Regions from separate parts of the Paenibacillus apii genome, predicted to be linked through region 1. Evidence: riboswitches for the same ligand, from Rfam matches in the RefSeq annotation. Region 1 holds a riboswitch; the other holds the start of a gene.
What was found. A riboswitch is a leader RNA that binds a small molecule or an ion and turns the genes downstream of it on or off. The one in region 1 is predicted to bind thiamine pyrophosphate.

Region 1 (3,958 bases):
AATATTCTCCTCGTTCGACGACGGATCGACTCTTCGCAGAGCGACCGTAATCACTTCGGAGCCTGAACGCGCGATTACTTCCGGTATAAGCGTATTACGGTTGTATTTGCCGGTTCCGATGAACAAACGGCTGGAAAGGGCCTTGCCCCCGATATGTAAAGCATCCTGCATAATTATTTCATCCTCCCATTCCTGATAATAGAGCGGTCAGCCAAAATAGCGGTGATAAAGCGAACGGGCTTCGGCGGGATCTCCCGTTCCGTGAACAAGCACCCTTCCGTCGGGAAAGACCGCCAGACGGTGCTTCTCCAGCGTCAGTGAAAGCATATACGGATTGCGCTCGGCCCGGCCGTAAGCGGAAAGCCGCCGCTCCCACTCCTCCAAATCCAGTCTCGCCGGACTTGGCGGGCGAATCTGCACCGTATCCCGCCCGCAGAGCACGGTCGTTCTGGAATGGCTGCCCGGCGACAAATACGGATACGTCCGCTTGTCGCCGCAGGACGGACAATCGGCCCGCTTCAGCCTTGCCGTATCCACAGACGAGTGGCGGTTCGCCCAGAGGTCGAAGGAGACCAGCGTTCCGCGGAGTGCACCGCTGTTCCCCGACAGCCATTTCAGCGCCTCGGCCGTCTGATAGGCGGCGGTCATCTGTACGGCAGGACCGATAATACCCGCCGTGTCGCAGGTATCCCCTCCGGCCGGAAGCCCGTCCAGCAGACAGTGCAGGCAGGCGCTCTGCCCGGGGACAATGGTCATGGAAATCCCGTAGCTGCCGGTGCAGGCGCCGTAGATCCAGGGAATGCCGTCCCTTGCGGCAATATCATTGACAATCATCCTCACCTCGAAATTGTCCGCCGCATCGAGTATAAGGTCTACATCCCCCGTGTAGAGGCCGATCTCCTCCGCTGTAATATCCGCTACTATTCCTTCGACCTTTACGGAGGAGTTGACGCTGCGCAGCCTGCGTGCCGCCGCCACCGCTTTGGGCATCCGCTCCGCCGCATCCTGCTCGCTGTACAGATTTTGCCGCTGCAGGTTGCTCCACTCCACATAATCCCGGTCCACAAGCGTCACCTTACCGACGCCCGAGCGCACCATCGTCTCCGCGCATGCAGAGCCAAGCGCCCCGGCGCCAATGATGAGCACCTTCGCCCGGGCAAGCTTTCGCTGGCCCTCGATTCCGATTCCATAAAAGCGTTCCTGCCTGCTGTATCTGTCCTCTCCGGCGGAAATCACCTCATCCTCAGCCTCCTCCCACAAAATGCACCAGCTCGACACGGTCCCCGTCGGCCAGCGTGACCTGCCCGTAATCGTCCTTGCCCACGATGATCCCATTCAGTTCCACGATCATCCGTCGTTCCTTCCATTCGGGACGGCTCAGCAAATCCGCAAGCGTCCCGCATGCTTCGTCAAGCCTGGTCTCACTGCCGTTGATATACAGCATCATGGCCTTCACCTCCTTTCAAGCCGGGCCGCCTGGACCGCGGCGCGGTAAGCCATTGCCGCCGCGGCCGGATCGGCGGCGCCGCAGATGCCCGAGAGCACGGCAATGCCCGCCGCGCCGGTTGAGAGAACTTGCCCTGCATTTCCCGGCTCAATGCCGCCGATCGCGATGACCGGAACCGGGCAGGCCCGGACGGTTTCCGCGAGTCGGTCCAGGCCCCGGCCGGGTAAGCCCGGCTTGCTGGCCGAGGCGTACACATGCCCGTAGAGGCAGTAGTCCGCCCCTTCGCCCGCGGAGGCAGCCGCCTCTGCTGGAGAATGGACGGAGCGGCCGATGCGCAGCCCCGGGGCATGCGGACGGGCGGCTGCAGGAGGAAGGCTGTGCCCCGCAAGCTGGACGCCGCCGGCTCCCGCAGCCAGCGCGACATCCAGCCGGTCGTTCACGACGATTTTGGCAAGCGGCACTCCGCGCCGTGTCATCTCCTTCACAGCTTGGTACAGCTCATTCGCTGTACATGCTTTCTCTCGCAAATGGATGTAATCGACCCATGAATGGACCGTTTCCGCAATCAGCAGAAACTTGTCCAGCCGCGTCCCGCCGCCGGAAATAAGATGAATCTCGGGATCACTGTCTTTAATGCCCGCAGCCGTGGAACGCCGGTTAAGGGGATCTAGTGCCGCATGCACAGCCATCCTCTCCTTCCAAATTTCATTAATCGCGCCAAAAAAGCCGCCCTCCGAAGGAAGGCGGCCGAAAACTGCGGATTGGTTCGAACCTCAGATGAGGCCCGGATGCAGCTATTCACTCTCCACTTCCCTACGCTGGTACAATCCAGATCAGGTTCAAAGGGTCCGAACAATCACGTTCGTCTCAGCCATGCGGCACCCCTAGTGTCAATCGCTATACGGTTATGAATCTTCTACAGCATAGCATATTCTTCCTTCTCATCATACCCCTTCCGTGAAAAAAACCCCCGGCCGCACTAGCGAACCGGAGGCTTTGTACCCTACCGCCGACGCGGTTGATTTCACGGCGTGAACGGTTAGCCGTTCACGATTTCGCCGCCATTGACGTGCATAACCTGGCCGGTCACATACGTCGAATCATCGGAGGCCAGATAGACATAGGCCGGCGCCAGCTCTTCCGGCTGTCCCGGACGCTTCATCGGCTGGGTGGAGCCGAACTCGCTGACCTTTTTCTCGTCAAAGGTGGACGGAATGAGCGGTGTCCAGATCGGACCCGGCGCGACGGCATTGACGCGAATGCCTTTGTCGGCCAGATTCATGGCAAGCGAGCGAGTGAAGGCAAGGATGGCGCCTTTAGTTGACGAATAGTCCAGCAGTTGAGGGTTTCCTCTGTATGCCGTAATCGATGTCGTATTGACTATGGTGGAGCCTTCTTTCAAATGAGGCATCGCCGCTTTCGTCAAATAGAACATCGAGAAAATATTCGTGCGGAACGTCCGCTCCAACTGCTCGGAAGTAATATCCTCGATCTTTTCCTGCGGATGCTGCTCCGCGGCATTGTTGATGAGGATGTCCAGCTTGCCAAGACCCTCCACCGATTTGTTCATGAGATCCTGGCAGAAGGCTTCAACGCCAATATCGCCGGATATGAGAATGCATTTGCGCCCTTCCTGCTCGACTTGCCGCTTCGTCTCCTCGGCATCAGTGTGCTCATTCAGATAGGAAATGACCACATCGGCCCCCTCCTTGGCAAAAGCCACGGCAACCGCGCGGCCGATCCCGCTGTCACCGCCTGTAATGAGCGCCGCTTTGCCAAGCAGCTTGCCGGCCGCTTTATATGCCGCCGGCTCATATTTAGGCCGCGGCGTCATTTCCGATTCCAGGCCGGGTTGACGGTCCTGATGCTGCGGTGGCAGCGTCTTCTGGGTTTGCTGACTGCTATTGGACATCTTTCATTCTCCTTTCGAAAGTTTGCAAAAGCTCAGACTTTCCTTAGGATGTCTTTGGGATGTGCAATTATGCGTTCCCTTTACGATATTTAAATTAACCATTTGCCGGAGGCTCAAACAGGCCTGCCCCAGCCCAGCCGAAGACCAGCTCATTTGGAAGCTTGTCCATTACGCTAGACAGGAACCTAAGAGCGCCGTCCCCCAAAGCGCAAAAAAACCGCCCCGTAAGGAAGCGGCAATACGTTACGGCTGTACGCGCGGCTTAAATAATCTCGTCAAAAGCCATAAAGAACAGTATAACCAGCAAGCATACCGCCAGCAGTGCGCTCAACGTGCGGATTTTGCCGGTTTCGATGGATACATTTCGGCCCTGCTTCATGCCTGAGGCGGCCAACCGAAGCGGTTTGCTCATAATGCCGCCCAGGGCGAACATCGCGAGCAGCAGCAGCGTTACGATAATCATCCACGGAACCGAAACATCTGCTTTGGTCATCAGATAGCCTCCTGTTAGCAGTTGGACAACAAGGCCGTATTGGGCGAAACGGTTAAATCCGGTAATGGCGCTAAGCGCCCCCTCTTTGGCCGCGGGAGAAAGCTTC
Region 2 (3,958 bases), on a different contig from region 1:
GCCGGAGACCTCCAGCGCGGGAGCTTCGGTACCCGGGCCCGGTGATGGCGCGCCGGAAACAGGGGGATGTCCGCCTCCAGGGGACGGCCCTTCCTCCCAGTTTCCCTCTGAAGACGAAATGATCTTACGCGTCAACTTCAGCAGCCTCCTTCTATACCTCTTTTCCATGCAGCTTTTCTACACACGTTCTATGCGACCCTGTCTAGGCATCCCGCCGAGGCTTCCAGCGGACGAGCCATCTCTCCAGCAGGACAACGGCGGCGAACAGCAGCAGGCTCAGCAGCACGCTTAGAATAATGGCGACGAACATCCGGTCCGTGCGGTACGCCGATTTCTGGATCTGCATATAGTAGCCGAGCCCCTGATTCCCGCCGATTAGCTCCGCGACCACAGCGCCCGTTACGGCGTAGGCGGCGGATATTTTGATGCCGGAGAACAGCGAGGGCAGCGCATGGGGCAGCTCCAGCTTGGTGAAGATATGCCGCCTCGCGGCGCCCGCCATCTTCATGAATTGAAGCATCATGCGGTCGGTCTGGGCCAGCCCGCTCAGGCCCGCGACCGCCACGGGGAAGAAGCACACCAGAACGATGAGAATAATCTTAGGCAGCTGCCCGAAGCCGAACCAGATGACCAGCAGCGGACCCAGCGCGATCACCGGCACGTTCTGGCTCAGGATCAGCAGCGGGTACAGCGCGCGGGCCGTCCAAGGCACAATATGCAGCAGCACGGCGCAGATCAGCCCCGCCGCTACCCCGAGCGGAAAGCCGATCAGCGTGAGCCGCAGCGTCGCAAGCGTATGCCCTTTAAGGGAAGAAGCGCTGGCCATGCCTTCCCGCCAAATGTCGGAGGGAGCGGGCAGCATCCATTTTTCCACATGGAACCAGGAGACCGACACCTGCCAGACCGCCAAAAACAAGAGGACCGCCACAAAGGGCGGCCAGATTTGTCTCCAACGGGAGCTCACGGGCGGTATTTCTCCGTCAGCTTGTCCATGCTGATTCCGCCCGGGTTATGGGCGATCTTCACTTGCGAGATCACGCTGGGGCAGCCTGCTTCGATCAGCGCCTCCTGCATCTCCCGGACAATTTCGAGCAGGTCGGCGAGCTCGCCTTCCATCGTCGTCTCCAGTGCGTTCACCTGATGCTTCACACCGGAGCGCTGAATGACCTCAATCGCCTTGTCCACATAAGGAATTACATCCTCGCCTCCCGGCGTCTTCGGAATTACCTGAATGCTCAGCAGCGTGCTTGCCATTGCCTATCATCCTTTCATGACGTTGATATTTTCATGACCTTAATACTTTCATACCGTTAATGGTGAACCCCGTGAATCAAGATTTTAACTCTATTAAGCTTACTGCCCGTCCGGCAAAAAATCGTTCGTGAACGCCTTGTCGGCCTCAAGCGGCTTCTCCAGCAGCTTCAGCCCGTACATCCAATCGGCGTAATCTTTCCATACAGAGGCTTTCTGCTCGCCCCACCGGGCAGCATCGTCCTTGTATTTCGGGCTGAGCCATTCCTGGCTGGCCTGAACAAGCTTAGGGTCCAGATCGGGAACCGCCTTGATCAGAATATCGGCAGCCTCTTTCGGATGGTCGATTGCGTATTGATACCCCTTGGATGTCGCCTTCAAAAAGGCTTTAACCACCTCGGGATTCTCGGCGATTTCTTTCTCGCTTGTCGTCAGCACCGGCGTGTAGTAATCGAGCTGTGGCGCGTAATCCTTCAAATAGAGCATATCGAGCGGCTCACCGCGCAGCTTCGCCTCAATACCGGTCCAGGCGTAGAAGATCCAGGCAAAGTCAATGTCGCGCTTAACGGCCGTAAAATAATCGGCCTCGCCGATCGTGACCTGCTTGACCTTCTTCACATCGCCGCCAACCGGGTCCATAATCGCCTTCATGGAAGCTTCTTCGACCGGCGATCCCCAGCCGCCGTAGGTTTTGCCTTCAAAATTCTTCGGCGACTTGATGCCCCGGTCAACCGGAGCCGCAAAGCCCGACGTGTTATGCTGGATAATCGCCGCGATAGATACGAGCGGAACGCCCTGAATGCGGGCCAGCGTCAGACTGTCCTGCGCGCCGACGCCAAAGGCGGCTTCTCCCGAGGTGACCATCGTATCCGCGCCCGCCGCTCCCGGCTGCACAATCTCAACGTCAAGGCCTTCTTCCGCGTAGTAGCCGAGCTCTTTGGCAACATACAGCCCGGTGTGGTTCGTGTTCGGCGTCCAGTCGAGCGCGACCTTTACCGGCGTCGCCGCTTTGGGCGAGCTTTCGGCGGAAGCCGATGCCTCCGGCGATGCAGAAGCAGGGGTTCCCTGAGCGCCGCCGGCGTTTCCTCCCGAATTATTGCCGCCGCAGCCTGCTGCCGTCAGGATGAGCAAGCTGGCCAGGGACAGTGTTAACCATTTTTTGACTCCCATTATATCGTCTCTCCTTTGTATTGCCATCCCGGGCGGCGAAGCCCGAAGCGGCGGGTATTCCCGTCTTCATGATAACTGATCCGCAAATTGCGGGACCGGCCGGCGGACCCGGAAATTTGCGTTCTCTCCTTGGTGCCAAGAAACAAAGCCAAAAAAGCGTCCCTGAATATTCGGGACGCTGCGGAGTGCATAACGGCGGCGGTCTATCGGGACCACACGCTTTTGGACTTTCCTACGCTGGCATTATCCAGATCAGGTATAAGGGTCAGTATCTTGCGGGATACACTCTCAGCCGGCCGTAATTCCAGCACCCCAAGGCGGTATGAAGTTTGCGGGTATTTCTTACTGCTTACGGTGTAATTATAGACGCAAGGTTCCGGGATTGTCCAGCCTGACGGCTATTCTAGCTTCTTCCGGCGGCGGCTTTTGATCCCGCTCCGCAGCTCGCGCAGCGTCAGAACGCCGCTGACGATGATGCCGCAGAAGGTCAAGAGCAGTGCGATGTATTCGAATACGGAATACTGAAGCATTTTGCCCCAGTCGATGTTTCCCTTTAAGTCCTCGATGACCTGATTCATCCCGTAAATGCCGCTAACGACCGTGAATACCGTCAGAATCATCAGCAGGTTGTCGCGGCGCTTGGCCTGGAACGTCTCCTGATACTGGAACAGATCGGCCAGCGTCTGCTTCACTTCCTCGAACAGTGCGTCATTGCCGTACACTTTGCGCAGCTGAAAGAAGATTTCACGGCCCTGCGTCTGTGAGATCAGCTCAAGGAAATAAAATTTGGCGGAGAACTTGTTAATATAGTAGATCAAATCCTCGATTTCCTCGTAATCATGCTCGATCCGCAGCCGCGAGTGCACATTGGACAGCTTCAGCAGCACGATCTTGTGAAAAAGGCTAAGCAGCAGGCCGTAATAATATTCGCCATACATTTGATTGGCCAGCTTCACTGCGGTTTCGGAATCACTGCGGCTCAGGCAGCAGAAGGTCTGTTCGTTCGTCATGTAGTAGGTATCCGGACCCCAGCGTCCGTACCGGTGCTTCCGGCAGTATTCCCCGATATATTCTTCGCTGCTCGCGCTCGTATAGGGCCGTCCGTCCGCTTTCATCCCGTCAAGCTGGGAAGCCCGGTAGCATGTTTCGCGGCTGATGTTCTCCCCTTCCTCGAATCCGTAAAAGGCCTGAACCATCATCCGCTCATCCACGAAAAAAGGCAGCGTCTCGAAGTAAGCCCCGTCCAGCTCCGACTGGTCGAGGAACTCTCCCAGACCGTTCACCAGATTTTTGAAGATAAAATCCTCCATTTGGTTAAACATCCGTTCTCCGCAGAAGATGCGGGATGCCTCGTCCGCTTCCTTTACATTTTCCAGCGAGCGGAACCGGTCGGCGAACTCCAGAGCGAAGCTGAGCGGAAACCTCTTGTCGTCGATCATCGTCCGTATGGTCAGAAAGCCGAGCTGGAACGGACAAATGAACACATCCGTCGAGAGCACCTGGAAGGGTACCGAGCCCTGCGGCATTTCCATCCGGC

Region 2: another riboswitch for thiamine pyrophosphate. It lies ahead of G5B47_RS22070 (ABC transporter substrate-binding protein); the one in region 1 lies ahead of G5B47_RS11780 (thiamine phosphate synthase).

The regions. Positions count from the first base shown of each region.
Region 1 covers NZ_JAAKGU010000004.1:338,476-342,433, reverse strand. The annotation lists gene G5B47_RS11795 (thiazole synthase) at 1-171, opposite strand, end outside; gene G5B47_RS11790 (ThiF family adenylyltransferase) at 208-1,236, opposite strand; gene thiS (sulfur carrier protein ThiS) at 1,244-1,447, opposite strand; gene G5B47_RS11780 (thiamine phosphate synthase) at 1,453-2,136, opposite strand; TPP riboswitch at 2,241-2,343, opposite strand; gene G5B47_RS11775 (SDR family oxidoreductase) at 2,487-3,359, opposite strand; gene G5B47_RS11770 (hypothetical protein) at 3,622-3,958, opposite strand, start outside.
Region 2 covers NZ_JAAKGU010000013.1:135,356-139,313, forward strand. The annotation lists gene G5B47_RS22055 (ABC transporter ATP-binding protein) at 1-15, opposite strand, end outside; gene G5B47_RS22060 (ABC transporter permease) at 203-964, opposite strand; gene G5B47_RS22065 (thiamine-binding protein) at 961-1,254, opposite strand; gene G5B47_RS22070 (ABC transporter substrate-binding protein) at 1,354-2,421, opposite strand; TPP riboswitch at 2,634-2,746, opposite strand; gene G5B47_RS22075 (hypothetical protein) at 2,820-3,958, opposite strand, start outside.